One region of the Priestia sp. 40 genome, then DNA from elsewhere that is predicted to be linked to it. Evidence: riboswitches for the same ligand, from Rfam matches in the RefSeq annotation. Region 1 holds a riboswitch; each other region holds the start of a gene.
What was found. A riboswitch is a leader RNA that binds a small molecule or an ion and turns the genes downstream of it on or off. The one in region 1 is predicted to bind ZMP and ZTP.

Region 1 (5,608 bases):
AAGCCAATTTAAACAAAGGAAGAAATCCAAAGAAACAAACGAAATATATGAAAGATAGAAACATAACTATGTACACGCTTTTAATATAAGGTACAGAAGCTTTGGAGGCTTATATGCAAGAATATATTTTTTATTTTCCCTATTTTAAATCAGCGGGGAAGACCGTAGCAGTTACAAATGAAAATGGAGAAAATGTCGGACAGCTTAAGAGAGTGCATAAAAATATGTGGACTAAAAGTATTGATTTTTTAACTCGTGATGGACTTCCAGTTTTAGATTCTATTTCTTGGTTTCCTATCTTTTCCTGCGGCTTAAAGGTACATTTACAAGTTCAATGGGAAGGAAGAACGGTGTTTATTGATCACATAAAAAAACACCGGTGGGTGATAAAAGAAAGTGGAAAAACAGTGGGGTATCTATTAGGGAAAGGAATAATCAAAAACGAAGGAGCACAAGAAATTAGATGGGGAAATAACGTCTACATGTTAAACAGTCATGAAGCCGTAGAGGAAGCGTGTATTTTTAATGGAAAAAGAGAAAAAGTCGCAGAATTTAAATCAGATCTTTTTCATTTTAAAGAAGGCAAACACTCAATAAGAGTAACAGAAGAACTGCCCGCACCCATTTTTATCGCTTCTTACTATATAACTAATTTTATTATGCCATACATATAATCAGGCGCAGAATGATTCTGCGCCTGATTTTTATATCATAATTTTACAAATATCATTTGTGAATTCAACTGGATCACTAATAGATAAGCCTTCAATTAAAAGAGCTTGGTTATATAATAAATTTGTATAAAGGTCTAATTTCCCTTTATCATTCTCAAATGCATCTTTTAAAGAAGCGAATACATCATGATTTACGTTAATTTCTAACACTTTTTCTGCTTTTACATTCTGATTATCAGGCATAGCACTTAAAATTTTCTCCATTTCAATCGTTACTTCACCATCAGCTGATAAGCAAACGGGGTGTGTTTTTAAACGTTTAGACGCGCGCACATCTCCTACTTTTCCCGCCAAAGCTTTTTTCATATAGTCAAATAGCTCTTTATTCTCTTTTTCCTCAGACTCATTGAGCTGTTCTTCTTCTGCTTCAATCCCTAAGTCACTACTTGAAACAGACTTAAATTTTTTTTCTTTGTACGTCATTAACATTTTAATCGCAAATTCATCGATATCTTCTGTAAAATACAGAATTTCGTACCCTTTATCTGCAACTAATTCTGCTTGAGGAAGCTTTTCAATGCGGTTGTACGATTCGCCTGATGCATAATAGATATACTTTTGATCCTCAGGCATGCGTGATACATACTCGTCTAGTGTTACGAGCTTTTTCTCTGTAGAAGAATAGAATAAAAGCAGGTCTTTTAATACATCTTTGTTGCTGCCAAAGTCACTGTAAACGCCGTATTTTAGCTGGCGGCCAAATGATTCATAAAACTTCTCGTACTTTTCACGTTCGTTTTTAAGCAAACTTTTTAATTCATTTTTGATTTTCTTGCCGATGTTTTTGGCAATCAGCTGAAGCTGGCGATCTTGCTGTAAGATTTCACGCGAAATATTAAGAGATAAATCTTCAGAATCTACCATACCTTTCACGAAGCTAAAGTAGTCTGGAAGAAGATCTGCGCATTTATTCATAATTAATACGCCGTTTGAATACAGTTCAAGTCCTTTTTCAAATTCTTTTGAGTAGTAATCAAACGGACTATTTTCTGGAATAAATAAAATAGCATTGTAGCGAATCGCTCCATCCACATTAATGTGAAGGTGAGTGAGCGGTTTATCAAACCCGTAGCGCTTTTCTGAATAAAATTGCTCATAGTCTTCTGAAGTCAATTCATTTTTATTTTTCTTCCAGATCGGTACCATACTGTTGATAACTTGCTCTTCTGTATAATCTTCTAGCTCGTTATCAGAACCTTCTTTAGGACGTTTTTCCGTTATGTCCATTTTAATCGGGTAGCGGATAAAGTCTGAATATTTTTTAATGATCTCTTTTAAACGATACTCTTCTAGATACTCATCATATGTTTCATCTTCTGTATTTTCTTTGATTTTTAAAATGATTTGAGTTCCAACCGTTTCTTTTTCGCAAGGTTCGATTGAATAACCATCAGCACCAGTAGATTCCCATTTATAGGCTTCATTGCTGCCTAACGCTTTACTAATCACCGTTACGACATCTGCCACCATAAACGCTGCGTAAAACCCAACGCCGAATTGGCCAATAATCGTGTGTCCGTCCTTTGTTTCATTTTCATTTTTAAACGCAAGGGAACCGCTTCGCGCAATTGTGCCCAAGCTACTTTCAAGCTCTTCTTGCGTCATGCCAATCCCAGTATCCGTAATGGTTAAGGTACGGTTAGTTTTATCTGGTGTTACTTTTATGTAATAGCTTTCTTTGTTAAAACGCAAGGAGTCGTCTGTTAAGGCTTTGTAATAAATTTTATCGATTGCATCGCTTGAATTTGATAGAAGTTCTCTCAAAAATACTTCTTTTTGAGAATAGATGGAATTAATCATCATCTCTAATAATCGCTTTGATTCGGCTTTGAATTCTTTTTTTGACATAAGAAGTTCTCCTTTCCAAATAGGGCTTATAAAATAATTAGCACTTGAGTGGATAGAGTGCTAATCACTCTTTTTATTTAACATGTATTAGGATATTTGTCAATATATTAGGAGATTCACTAAAGAGATTAAAAATTAGACTGAAAAAAGCAAACTTTTAAAAAAAGGTTGAACGTTCTGAAAGAGTTTGCTAGAATATACTTAATTTCAAAGACTATATGTGACTGGCGAAACGCGGATAACCGTGAGGAAGCATATAGTGACGTAGCCGTTCGCCTGGGCAGAGGTAAGGGATTAATACATATCTCTTACCTCTTTCTGTTTAGGGGGAGAGGATATAGAAGTTATCAGACATGTAGGCTAAAAAACCAGACTTTTAAAAAAATTAAAAATGAAGTTCCTTTATCCAAAGGTAAAAACATGTAAAACTACGATGATAATCAGAGGAGAGTACAAAATGAGCACATTAACATTAGAAAAAGTACAAACAATCAAAACATTAAACAACATTGCACAAAAAGGTCTAAATGTTTTTAATCAAGAAGGTTATCAAATTGACAACGACAGCGAAAATCCAGATGCGATTGTCGTGCGTAGCTTTAACATGCACAGCATGGCATTTGACCAAAATTTAAAAGCTATTGCACGAGCTGGAGCAGGGGTTAATAATATACCGGTGGACGCTTGCACGGAGCAAGGTATCGTTGTATTTAATACGCCAGGAGCTAATGCAAACGCAGTAAAAGAAATGGTTTTAACTACAATTATGGCTTCTTCTCGTAACTTATTTGCTGGAGTTGAATGGACAAAAGGATTAGACGGCCAAGGTGATCAAATTCCTAAGTTAGTTGAAGCAGGTAAAAAACAGTTTGTTGGAAAAGAAATCAAAGGTAAAACATTAGGCGTTATTGGTTTAGGTGCAATTGGTGCTCTTGTAGCAAACGACGCGCTTGATTTAGATATGGACGTAATTGGTTTTGATCCATTCATTTCTGTTAATACAGCTTGGAATTTGTCTCGCAACGTACAGCGTGCAATGTCTCTAGAAGAACTATTTGCAGCATCTGACTATATTACGGTTCACGTTCCATTAACGGACGACACAAAAGGTGTTTTCAATAAAGAAACGTTTAGCATCATGAAACCTGATGTTCATATTTTGAACTTCTCACGCGGTGAGCTTGTAAACGAAGAAGATATGAAAGCTGCTCTTGAAAGTGGAAAAGTTGGTCGATATATTACAGATTTCCCAAATCAAAATGTCTTGAACATGAAAAATGTTGTGCCAATTCCTCATTTAGGGGCATCAACTCAAGAATCAGAAGAAAACTGTGCGGTAATGGCAGCACGTCAAGTGAAAAATTTCTTAGAAACAGGAAACGTTAAAAATTCAGTGAACTTCCCGAATGCATCTCTACCTTACACTGGGAAAAAACGCGTAGCTGCTTTCCATCACAACGTGCCGAATATGGTAGGACAGCTTACGCAAGTATTCTCAAACTACAATTTAAACATCGCAGATATGGTGAACAGAAGCCGCGGTGAATATGCGTATACAATGATCGATATTGACAATCAAGTAAGTGACGAGATTGTGCCTGAGCTAGAAGAAAAAATTGGTCAAATTGAAGGAATTATTACAAGTCGTATTATCTAATTTGGTTACCATCATATTTTAGTGTTTCAGCCCTAACTTTTCTAAGTTAGGGCTGTTTTTACATGGTATTTATCCTCATATCATTTCCTTCAGTCCCATAGCATATAGAAATATCTTTAAAGAGGTGAACGTTTTGTCAGAAGAAATGATAGGAATTTTGATAGGGTCGCTCATCGCGCTGGCAGGAACATTCATTACGTCTGTCGTAGCTATAGCGATGTCGAAAGAGCAATACAAGCAAGAGCTTCGCAAAGCATTTATCCAAAAGAAAGTTGATGCCTATACCCATGTGTGTCAAGTTATTCTAGCTATAAAAAATGATTTACTGACAATAACCGTTTCTTCAGCCGGCTTAAACTGGACGGCTCAATCTATTAACAAACTAGCAGATGTGTGTATTACGGAAGGACTATGGATCGATGAAGAAGACAGCAAAAAGCTGGAGGTTCTGCAAAAGCAGCTTTCAAAGTTTGTATTGGATGAAATAGAACTGTCTAGACATGATATCCTCACAACTTGTTATGATATCGTTGAATATTGCGAAAAAAAGATTAAAATTCTCCATTTTATGACCGTAAAAGAATAGATGATTACTATGTTAAGAATAAGTGATTGTGGGAATATTAAATAAACATTGGACGATAAAGTAACGAAACAATCCTTTATACACCAGGTATAGACAAGAGTATTAGGAAGAAAAGAAAAAAGTGAAATTTCATTTTGGAAAAGTGATAGAAAAAGGTAGGCACAAGAGGGTGTCTATCTTTTTTTCGTTTATATATACACTTGTCCAAGCGTTTATCGAAAAACTTCATAAAATATAGTACAAAAAAGGGGGTGATTGTATGTCAAGTTATGAGTTCGAACAAACAGTATATTAAAGCGGTTAATATACCTAATCCTTTATATCAATCGTTAAAAGGAGACTATTTTGTTGGACAAACTGAGCCTATTCGTTTTGGTGGAAACAGAAACGCTTGGGGCGGATTAGTGAACCCTTCCGGCTCCGGAGTAGATTTATTTGTGAATGCTTTTACTATCACTAACTATTCAAACGAACCTTTTACTGCTGAAATTTGGTTTAATTCTATCCCCCCTGGAAAAGGAACAACTTCAGATAATGTGAGTCCAGCAAATACTACAATACGTTCAAAGCCAAAAGGGAAAATTAAATTTGCAGAAATGGTAAAAGGCGTTCCTGCTAAAGGGGTAAACGTATTTAACCGTGTTGTTCCGCCGAAAAGTACATTAGTAAGTGATGAAGACGGCAAATTTATCTTTCCAAACAACGGTTCATACGTTATTTTCTTAGTTTCTCCAGGAAATAAAGAAATCGAAGCTGAAATTGCCTATGGATGGTTTGAAAAAA
Region 2 (5,608 bases), on a different contig from region 1:
GATACATAGGCTGAACCGCTTGTGACACCGCAGTTGGTTTCCGTGCAAGACTTCGCTTTCCGCGGGAGTCTTCGCCTTGCCCTCCAATCAACTGCTAGAAGTACCTACACACACGAAAGCTACGTTTAACACAACAAAAAAAACGAACCACTAATCAAGCATCTTGATCAATGGTTCGTTTTTCACTTGAGCTAAAACACTTTTCAGCCTCTCTTTTATCCTACCAAGGTTGTCCTAAATCCAATACCGAGGCTAGTTCATTGCTTTTTTTACGCACTTGTTTACGCGTGGCAGCGCGATCTGCCCCCGTTTGAAACAGGTATTTTTCTTCTTCTGTTTCTGGAATAAGCTCCGGTACTGTTCGGGGCTTTCCATCATCATCCATTGCCACAAAAGTTAAAAATGATGTGGCTGCAATTTGACGCTCCCCGGTTTTTAAATTTTCTTTAATCACTTTCACAAATACTTCCATGGATGAACGACCTGTCCATGATACGTATGACTCCAAACATACAGAATCCTGAGGCGTAATAGGGTGCAGAAAATGAATAGAGTCTGCTGAAGCTGTCACACACTCTGTACGACTGTGACGATAAGCTGAAATAGACGCAATCATATCAATATCACTCATTAACTTTCCGCCAAATAACGTATTGTGATTATTAATATCATTAGGAAAAATGCGGCTCGTTCGAACGGCCTTTGTATCTTTACAATAATTTGCTTTCATTAGTAAGAACCTCCATTGATGCCTATCATAATAAGAATAAAAGAATGAATGAACCTATACTAGCATATTTTGATAAATTTAGCTTTACAAAAAACTCGTTGATTTATTTACAGAAAACAAAAAAGAGAAGAAAAATTCTTCTCTTTTTTGTCTATCGAATATAGCTTGATCCAAACGTTTTACCTAAAGAATCACTGTATAGGTCACTTGACTTTACAGTCCATTTCCCATCTTCTTTCACCATAAAAATTCGTAGGGGACGACTTCCGTCTTTCGTTTCTAACTCATTTACAATATCTTTGAATTTAGAAGCCGCAAACTCTTCAGAGTGTTCTGTATCGTAATCTTTCGTTTCATCTGTATATGCTCTCTTAAGCTGCGATACGTATGAATATAAGTCTGATAAATTAAGAGTAGTGTACTCCACTTCTACTACGGCTTTATTATTTGCATTCGCAATCACATTTGTTTTCACGCTTGCTTTTTCTTTTAAAACATCTTTATACATGTTAAAAAAATCTTTTTTTGCGTTGTCGGTTAAACTGTTAGAAAAAGCACCTTTTAATTCCTCATTAAACGCTTTTTTCTGTTCTTCTATGACAGCTGTTTTGTCTGCTGTTACATATTTATCATAGTCTACGTTTTCTTTGTTTAAGTAAAGGACTTCTGTATAAGCTTGCAGAGCTTTTTCTGGGTCTTGCAGCTTATTATAGCTTTTCGCGTATTTTTTCGTATCCAGTGTTAATGTCACTTCGTCAATTTTTTCATCATAATCAGATGATGTTGGCTGAAGCCCAATTTTGTACTTTTTATCTTTTTTGACTTCAAAGACAAACGTTAAATTTTTTTGCTTTCCAGCGCCAATCTTGTCAGATGTACTGTTTTCTAGTCCGAGCTCACGACTGTTCACTCCCGTTTTTGGGGACAATTGTTCATCTCCTTCGTATAAATACACACCGTCATAATCTGATAAGGATATACTGTTTTTGGATACATTTTTCACTTTCAAATCAACTTTCAACAGCCCTTTTTCTTCACTTGTAGCTCCTTCATCACTATCTACTAAAATATAAGAAGCGCTGTCAATGGATGCTTCAATCGTCTTATTTTTAGCCGAAGTGGATCCTCCCGTTTCCTTAGAACTGTTGCAAGCCGCTAATACTAGCATAAGTACAAAAGCCAAAGCCAAAACATTCATTTTTTTCACAGCTGCCTAATCCCCTTTATTTTGTTTTTTTAGAACTTTATCCCAAATAAAGGTTCCCTCTATATAAATACTTAAACCTTAAAATCTATATTTTTTACAATATTTTGATAAAAACTAAGTCTAAATTCTCCTCTCATCTAAATAAAAAAAACACGAGCATCAGCTCGTGTTTTTTATTTAGATTGAAAATTTTCTTGATTGATTTGTTCAGCTTCTTTCATATATCGGTTAGATTTGCCACTTTTAATTCCCCAGTAATAAAAAGCTAATGATACACAAGCAATCACTACCATATCCCATCCGAAAGGCAAAATATTTTTGCCTCCGAATTTTTCGCTTCCTATGTAGGAAATAAAAATCATGCACGCTAAATAGATAATCATCCAAGCCCCGGTTAAAAATTCTTTTTTAAAGCCTACCCATTTATTTTTCGCTTGGTAATAAAAATAAATGGGCAGGCCAATTGCCATAATAAAGATCACTTCACCTGTAAGCGGCCACCTTGCCCAGTAAAGCGTCAAAGAAGCAAAAACGAAGCCGCATGGCGCAATAACTGATGCCCCTTTTAAATAAAATGGACGGTAAAAGTGTGAAGCCGTTTTTCTTAATGTTATAAGCGCTACAGGGCCCATAATATAAGAGATAAGCGTCGCTACTGAGATCACTTCTGCTAAGACACCCCATCCTCTAAATAAAAAGAGAAACAAAAAGCAAGCTGCTAAATTTAGCCACATAGCTGGGCGCGGAACATTGTAAAGTGGATGAAGAGTACCAAATATCTTTGGCAAATATCCATTTTTCTGCATCCCGTATAACATTCTAGAAGTAGTTGCCGTATATGTAGCACCTGTGCCGGAAGGGGAAACAAATGCATCTGCGTATAACACAATTGTTAGCCAGTTAATTCCAAGTGCAATCGCTAAATCAGCAAAAGGAGAATTAAAATTCAAATGATTCCATCCATCAGCAATTGATGACGGACTTACTGCTCCGATAAAAACAATTTGCAATATAATGTATACAATTCCAGCAATAAAAATTGAACCAATTACAGCTACCGGAATTGATTTATTAGGTGATTTTGCTTCTCCTGCCATATTTACAGGACTTTGAAACCCGTTAAATGCAAACACAATACCTGATGTTGCAACTGCCGTTAAAACACTGGCCCAACCATAAGGAGCAACCCCATGCTCACTTGAAAAGTTTCCACTATGAAAACCAGCAAAAAATAAAGCCCCTGCCGTTAAACCAGGAATAATCAATTTAACAATCGTAATAAATGAGTTTGCTTTAGCAAAAAGATTTACCGTCCAATAATTCACAAAAAAGTAAACGAATAATAACAAAGACGCAACTGCCAAGCCCTTGGGCGTTAAAATGCCATTATCTACTAATTCATGAGTCCAGCGAGCCCATTTCCACGGCCAAGTACTCATATATTGCACAGATGCAATAGCCTCCACTGTTATCGTTGAAGCGATTGAAATCCAGTTAGCCCAAGCAGCCAAAAACCCAATAAATGATCCGTGTGAATACTGAGGATATTTAACCATCCCCCCTGCTTGTGGAAACATGGCGCCCAGTTCAGCATATGATAGAGCAATGGTCAAAATAACCACCATTCCAATAACCCATGAAAAAATAGCCGCGGGTCCCGCAATTTGAGCTGCTTTCCATGCTCCAAACAGCCATCCCGAACCAATAATCGAACCTATGCCTGTCATGGTTAAAGCAAATGTTCCCATCTTCCTTTGCATATTGCTCATCCAAATCTACTCCTCTTCCCTAGGAAAATAAAAAAAACACTTGCGAAATTTTCTCAAGTGTTTGCCCAGGCGCGCGGCTTATACGCTATATGCTCCCCCATGGTCATCCATGTTGCGCCAGTCACATATAGGAATATATTTTTTATCAGTATATAATATTCATTACTATTACTCAATACACAAAAATATTTACATTGCTTTTCTAAAAATAATAAATTATTCGTAAAATTTCGAATAATCCTTCTGAAAACCTCTTTTAAATTACAAAAAGAACTAAAATCCTAACTTTCTCTATCATTTAATTTTTTTACTCCACGAGCAAATTACCTTCTACAAATTATATTAATATATATTATTCATTTACAAAATAAGAATTAACAGCTATATATCCATAGAATTCTTGCACTAGACCCTTTACTTATATACAATATGAAGAAAAGATACTAAAGTGAACTGCCCACCACTTAGCTACGCTTGAAGTGGGACACTGCTTTTGGGAAAACGTTAAAACCTACATATCATGCACTTCGCAACGAATGAAGTACTTCGAGCAAACTTCTCTGTTTACACAAGCAAAAAACAGGGAAAATTACGAAAAAAGATTGTTAGAGGGATGCTTATGAATTATGCAAATGTAAAAGTTCTTTATTTTGATGACGACGGAACCATTCCAAATCACCCTCGTCTCCCAGTTTTGTTGTATGAACACGTATTTATTAGTAAGAAAGAGAAAGTGGAGAGCATTTTTAATTCTCACAACTGGAAAAACAGCTGGGTAGGCGGCATATATGATTTCCACCATTACCACAGCAATTCTCATGAAGCACTAGGTGTAATTAGCGGATCTGCACGTTTAAAACTAGGTGGACATATGGGGGAAAATATCGTGGTGCATGCTGGCGATGTGCTCGTACTTCCTGCAGGCACAGGGCACATGCGTCTGCAGTCAACTGCTGATTTTAAAGTGGTTGGAGCTTATCCTGAGGGCATGGATTACAATTTACGAACAGGAAAACAAACTGATCGCCCTCACGTATTTGATGAAATTGCCCAAGTACCTATTCCTACAACAGATCCTGTTTATGGCGACAAAGGACCATTGACAGAGTGGTGGAACTAGACAAGCACTTATTGTCTAGTTTTTTTATTTGCTCTGTTTTATTCTTCCCATGAATCTCTATTGGAACATACAAATTCTTTTCTTATGATGCAATAGCAATATACTTTATCTCATCGAAATAACAAAAATTTCTCGGTCAAAACTAAATTTCTTCTTTTCCATTTTCTTTTTGCTTCAAGAGCAACTTCGCTTAGATTCCTCCCCTTTTTTTCTTTCATAATCATTTCAAATATACTCTCATTATAAGCTCTTTTTTGTTTTTCTAAAAAAATTTCCATGGATTATAACGAAATTTTCAAAAAACTTATTGCTTTACCATGTCAGACTTGCTATCATAGTGAACATTGTTAGATAAATTTTTAGTAGGAGGAGTAAAATTGAACAGAAAATTCATAATTTTTATTTTATTCATCATTCCATTTATTGCTCAATTCGCTTTTTTACCTTTTGTAAATAACATTCATCCAATTATTTTTGGATTACCTCTTTTGCATTTATGGTTATTTTTATGGGTCTTCTTAACGCCTGTGTGTACATTTATTATTTATCGTTTACAAAAATCTTGGGGGGACATTGAATAATGCAAGGAAATTTAACAGCACTTTTAATCACATCAGCAATTGTTCTTGTCGTTATCGCAATTGGCTTTATAGCGGGACGTGACAAATCATCTAGAAGCTCAGTTGAAGAGTGGGCTGTAGGTGGAAGACGTTTTGGAAGCCTGCTTGTCTGGCTTTTAGTAGGAGCAGATTTATATACTGCTTATACATTCCTAGGTCTTA
Region 3 (5,608 bases), on a different contig from region 1:
ATCTACAAACTAACTTTTAAGAATATAGGTTCTGCCAGTCATGTTTAACAATGGCAAACCATTAGCTTAATTTATTTTCCTATCAGAAACGTTCATAAAGGTGTATAGTTTTTAGAAGACGTTCGTCATTTATTTTCAAACTTAACCGAACGATGAAAATGACAGGTTTTCTATATAAGAGAAAAGTTCGTAAACATATACTTTTACGGACAAGATATTCAAATCTATTACAAGATGTTTAAAGTAATTATTATTGCTAACAAAATGATTAGTAATAATAAGTGAGGTGATTAAATGAAGGCTATATATCCAGGGAGCTTTGACCCAATTACAAATGGACACATTGATATTATAAATAGAGCCAGTGAATTCTTTGATGAAATTTTAGTTGCTGGTTTGGTGAATTCTAAGAAACAATATTTATTTTCTACCGAAGAGAGAAGACAGCTAATTGAACAATCATTTAAAGATAATAAAAAAGTCAAAGTTGATACATTTGAAGGATTGCTTGTAGATTATATGAAAGAACACAATTATAGAGCGATTATTAAAGGCTTGAGAACTGTGACTGATTATGGGTATGAAGCCCAGATGGCGTTAACAAATAAAAATCTATATAAAGAAGCTGAAACATTCTTTATTCATTCAGAAGAAAAATATTCTTTTCTTAGTTCAAGCATGGTAAAGGAAATCTATTCTAACGGTGGAAGGTTGAGCAGTTATATTCCAGAGCACGTTGAAAAAGCACTTTTATTGAAAGTTCCATGTTACCAAGGATAAATAATGTACACGCACATATTATCTTTGGGTAAGGGTGCTTTTTTTAATAGAAAGGTGTCCTTTCCTATATTTTTATGAACATACTCTATTTATAGTAGTAAATGAAAAGACCCTACATCATTTTGATGTAGGATCTTTTTGTGTTGTCATGTGAATCATCTTTGTTTAGATTGTATGTATAGAAAATTATTCCCTTCTCATTAGTCATAAAGCTCTTGATCCTAATTACATTTTCTCTTTTTAACTATTACTCTTTAATTCTTTAAATACTTTTGAGATCAATGCATTTGTTGCTTCTATAACAGCTTCTTTATCTTTATTCATTTTAGGCACATGAATAGCATCACCTAAAATGATAAACCTTCTTTTTCTTCCTAATAAGTCTTTTATGGTATGAGGCCCTACATATACTGCTGGTATAATAGGAACACTTCCCCTTGAAGCAATATGAATAGCTCCATTTTTTAATGCTTTCTCTTCTGAGTTTCTTGTTCCACTTGGAAAGATCCCAACTACTTGTTTCTTTTTTAGCAATTGCAAAGGTATTTTTAAGACACTGGGTCCAGGTTTACTTCGATCTACAGGAAATGCATTTAATTTTTTTAAAAGCTTTTTGATAAAAATCTTATTAAATAACTCTTTCTTAGCCATAAAGTGAATAGGAGTCGGATATAATGCTATTCCTAAACACACTACATCAATCCAGCTTTTATGCGTACAAACAACAATAAACGGCTCATTTTGAGGAAGTTTTTCTTTGTTTACTGTTTTCATTCTCCCGTTCATTAAAAATAGTATAAGCTGTAGAAATCTTGTTGCAAAGGTATACATTGATTATTTACTCCTTACCTAAATCCCATTTAATAATATGACCTGCGTGGGTAAGGCCTCCTCCAAATCCATAGAGTAAGAGAACGTCTCCATCTTTTAATTTCCCTTCGTTTATCCCTATTTGTAGTGCTAGAGGAATGGAAACGGAAGAAGTGTTTCCCATGTACTCGACACTAGTTAATGTCTTCTCAACCGGAAACTCTGATCTTTCACATATAGACTCAACCATTCGTAAATTGGCACTGTGTGGAACGAACCAATTTACTTCACTCTTTTGTAGATTTGCTTGTCCTAGCAATTCAGCCATACCTAAAGGAATTGTTCGAGATGCCCACTTATATACTTCTCTTCCGTTTTGCACCATCTTGCCACTCGAACTCAAAGGTTGTCCATGCATGGTAGTAGATATATTGGTGCGGTATACATGTTTACCTCCCTTTCCATTTGTACCAATATGCGTAGCAATAAAACTTGGGCGCTCTGCATCACTTTCGACCAAAACAGCTGCAGCTCCATCTCCAAATAGAACACAGGTAGTGCGATCTGTATAATCTGTAACCTTTGTTAACGTTTCTGCAGTTACGACTAAGACTTTATCATGAAGTCCAGATGTAATAAAGGCGTTTGCCATGTGTAATCCGTATGTAAAGCCCGCACAGGTAGCATTAAAGTCTAGCGCCCCAGTTGTAGGAATATCAAAGTAATCTTGTATTTGGGCTGCTACACTTGGAAATGCATAGTCGGGTGTTGTAGTTGAGACAACGATACACCCTATATCCTTTAACTCTTTTTGATACTGCTCTACTAAGTTTTCAATTGCTTTAATAGCTAGGTCAGAAGAATATTCATTTTCATCGGCAATTCTTCTTTCCCTCATGCCAGTTCGTTTCACGATCCATTCGTCGTTAGTATCTACAATTCGTTCTAAATCGTCATTTGTAAGTCTTTTTTCTGGTACGTATGTACCTATTGCTGTAATACGTGCAGTTGATTTCATTATATTCACCCTTCTTTATTACTAAGATATATAAATAGATATTAGTACTAGGTACTAATAAAGTCAATGAAATTATATGAAAAAAATGTAAATTTGGTTTATTTAGATCTAATAATAAAAATAAAAACCCTTTAAAACTATTGATTTTAAAGGGTTTTTGCTTATTATAATACCTGTTGTGTAAATTAAATTTGTGTATGATATATAATTAAAAAAGAAAAATTTGGATAAAGGTATTGTTAAAATTACTTTTATTATGTAAAATTTTCTTATAAAACAGACTATGTGTTACTGGCGTAAACATGGAGAACCATGAGGAAGCACATAGATAACGGCCGTACGCCTGGGCAAAGTATTTGAACATGAGTTCAAATACTTTTTTTATTTGGAAAGGAGATTTTCAAGTGAAAGAAATTGGTTTACGATACGGGATGAATCCAAATCAAAGTAAAGCTAACGTTCAGAATGCTGAGAACACGCCTATTAAAATCTTAAATGGAGAAGCGAGTTATATTAACTTTCTAGATGCATTAAACGCTTTTCAACTGGTTCGGGAGCTTCGACAGGCTACTGATCAACCTGCAGCTGCATCTTTTAAACACGTAAGTCCAGCAGGTGCAGCTGTGTACTCTCCACTAAATGAGACACTTACTGAATCCTATTTTGTTGAAGGCCTAGACCTGTCTCCTTTAGCGATTGCTTATGCAAGAGCGCGTGGGACAGATAGGATGTCTTCATTTGGAGATTGTGCTGCTTTTAGTGATGAAGTAGATGTAACTGTAGCTACTCTCCTCAAAACAGAGGTTTCTGATATGATTGTTGCACCAAGCTACACCCAAGAAGCATTAGAGATTTTGAAACAGAAAAAGAAAGGAAAATATCTAATTTTAGAGATTGACCCAAACCATGTGCCTGATCCAATTGAAAAAAGAACGGTATTTGGCATTACTCTAGAACAACAAAGAAATGATATACAGATTGGAAAGGAAGTTTTTAATCATATTGTTACGACTCAATCTGATATTCCTGATCATGCAAAGAGGGACCTTCTTGTCGCTCTTATTACATTAAAATATACACAATCAAACTCTATTTGTTTCGCCTTAGATGGCCAAACAATTGGGATTGGTGCCGGGCAGCAGTCCCGTATTCATTGTACGAGGTTGGCAGCTGAAAAAGCTGATAAATGGTGGTTAAGACAACATCCAAGAGCACTTAATATGAAGTTTAGAGAAGGCATTTCTCGTGTAGAAGTGAATAATGCAATTGATGGATGGTTGCATGATGATATTACTGAAGTAGAAAATGAACAATGGAAACAGTGTTTTAAAGAGATCCCTGCTAGGCTAAGTAAAAGTGAAAAACAAGAATGGTTAAAAAGATTAAAAGACGTTTCTTATGCATCTGATGCCTTTTTACCGTTTCGTGACAATATAGATCGTGCGGCTCAGAGTGGTGTTAAATATGTGGTTCAAACAGGCAATTCTTTACGAGATGAACAGGTTACAGAGGCAGCAAATGAATATGGAATGATCATGGCACATTCAGGTATACGTATATTTCACCATTAAGCTATGAATTAATATATAATCAAACCAAAAGAGCCAAGATCTCATAAAGGGACGGGCTCTTTTATACTGTTTCCGATAAGGCACAATATGTTAACTAATTCTGAATATCGTGTACAAAGTTCTTTAGTTTAAGAAATCCTTTTTATATCTAACAGCAAGATATATACCTGCAGCAAGGAATGCGAGGGAATATTTAAATAAGAAGAAAATTTGCCACATATAATCTTTTGGGAAAATGAGGTCGCATAAAATGATTCCACACAACATAATAAGGGCACTTTTTAAATTTATTTGGTTCGTTCTTTCGTCAGATACACTCATACCCAATTTTTTTTGAAATACGTATACCAAAATTATTGCGACTATAAGCGATAAAAGTCCAATACCAATCAGCATATTCCAGTTACTATTCGATTGTTCTGTCCAGGCTTTCAAAGGATTGAAAATGGCCTTTTCTATTTTGTCAGTTACCATTTCAGTCACTTCCTCTCACATAATTAAAAATATCGTTAACATCTACATCGAAAAAATTAGCTATTCGAAAAGCTAAAACGAGAGAAGGAGAATAATTATTTTTCTCCATCACATATATGGTTTGTTTGGACACCCCTACAGCGTCAGCCAATTCTTTTTGAGACATTCTTTTTAAAACTCGGTGCTCATACACTTTATTTTCAACGTAGTCACCATTTTTTTCTTTCAATGTAATCACCTTCCTTTTTTTGACTACAAATAAATAATACAACAAACTTATATAAAGGTAAAGTAAACTTATACAAAAGATAAATATTATTATACAATTTATGATAATAAAAAGGGTTAGACTCTTAGCGAGGAGTCTATCCCTTTTTACATTTTTAATAAACAATATAAATTCTTTCTCACTGTCTATAGCATATTATGTTAACTAAATTTGTTTGCGATATACATAAAAAAGTAGATATTTTGTAAAAGATGTTTGACATAATGAAAATATTACCATATACTATAAATGTAAAATGTTTTTTACATTTTAGAGGTGGGTTGATAAGTATGGATAATCGAATCAAAGAAATAAGGAAATCTAAAAAGTTATCTCAAGAAGCGCTAGCTAATGCTTGCAGTGTATCGAGACAAACGATTAATGCGATTGAAAATAACAAGTACGATCCGAGCTTAGAGCTAGCATTTCAGTTAGCAGGAAATTTAAATGTTAGTGTAGACGAATTATTTTTATACAAAAACAGGGGGAATTTATAATGAGAAATGTAAAAAACAATTATGTATGGGCTGCTATTATTTTACTAAGCTGCGCTTTTGCATTATATACGATTTATATAACAGATTTTAAAGATGGAGTTAGATTAGGTGTAACGGGAGTTATAGCAATAGTTTTGGTTATCACTACTTTATGTCAACTTGCTACGTGGGGATTTGATCGACAAATTCA

Region 2: linked by a shared signal. The riboswitch ahead of ACO1DI_RS15615 (APC family permease) and the one ahead of ACO1DI_RS13395 (phosphoglycerate dehydrogenase) in region 1 are both predicted to bind ZMP and ZTP.
Region 3: linked by a shared signal. The riboswitch ahead of ACO1DI_RS23230 (phosphoribosylaminoimidazolecarboxamide formyltransferase) and the one ahead of ACO1DI_RS13395 (phosphoglycerate dehydrogenase) in region 1 are both predicted to bind ZMP and ZTP.

The regions. Positions count from the first base shown of each region.
Region 1 is NZ_JBMPZA010000012.1:106,938-112,545, reverse strand. It holds gene ACO1DI_RS13410 (DUF817 domain-containing protein) at 1-58, shown strand, start outside; gene ACO1DI_RS13405 (tubby C-terminal domain-like protein) at 114-674, shown strand; gene htpG (molecular chaperone HtpG) at 705-2,582, opposite strand; ZMP/ZTP riboswitch at 2,793-2,871, shown strand; gene ACO1DI_RS13395 (phosphoglycerate dehydrogenase) at 3,040-4,239, shown strand; gene ACO1DI_RS13390 (hypothetical protein) at 4,373-4,825, shown strand; gene ACO1DI_RS13385 (DUF6143 family protein) at 5,095-5,608, shown strand, end outside.
Region 2 is NZ_JBMPZA010000015.1:139,628-145,235, forward strand. It holds gene ACO1DI_RS15600 (hypothetical protein) at 1-91, opposite strand, end outside; gene ACO1DI_RS15605 (acyl-CoA thioesterase) at 221-730, opposite strand; gene ACO1DI_RS15610 (DUF5105 domain-containing protein) at 882-1,928, opposite strand; gene ACO1DI_RS15615 (APC family permease) at 2,111-3,706, opposite strand; ZMP/ZTP riboswitch at 3,763-3,841, opposite strand; gene ACO1DI_RS15620 (cupin domain-containing protein) at 4,227-4,826, shown strand; gene ACO1DI_RS15625 (hypothetical protein) at 4,937-5,104, opposite strand; gene ACO1DI_RS15630 (DUF3311 domain-containing protein) at 5,204-5,407, shown strand; gene ACO1DI_RS15635 (sodium:solute symporter family protein) at 5,407-5,608, shown strand, end outside.
Region 3 is NZ_JBMPZA010000022.1:125,240-130,847, forward strand. It holds gene coaD (pantetheine-phosphate adenylyltransferase) at 295-780, shown strand; gene ACO1DI_RS23220 (lysophospholipid acyltransferase family protein) at 1,021-1,554, opposite strand; gene ACO1DI_RS23225 (ketoacyl-ACP synthase III) at 1,619-2,608, opposite strand; ZMP/ZTP riboswitch at 2,886-2,964, shown strand; gene ACO1DI_RS23230 (phosphoribosylaminoimidazolecarboxamide formyltransferase) at 3,013-4,179, shown strand; gene ACO1DI_RS23235 (DUF2178 domain-containing protein) at 4,303-4,653, opposite strand; gene ACO1DI_RS23240 (helix-turn-helix transcriptional regulator) at 4,655-4,882, opposite strand; gene ACO1DI_RS23245 (helix-turn-helix transcriptional regulator) at 5,212-5,418, shown strand; gene ACO1DI_RS23250 (hypothetical protein) at 5,418-5,608, shown strand, end outside.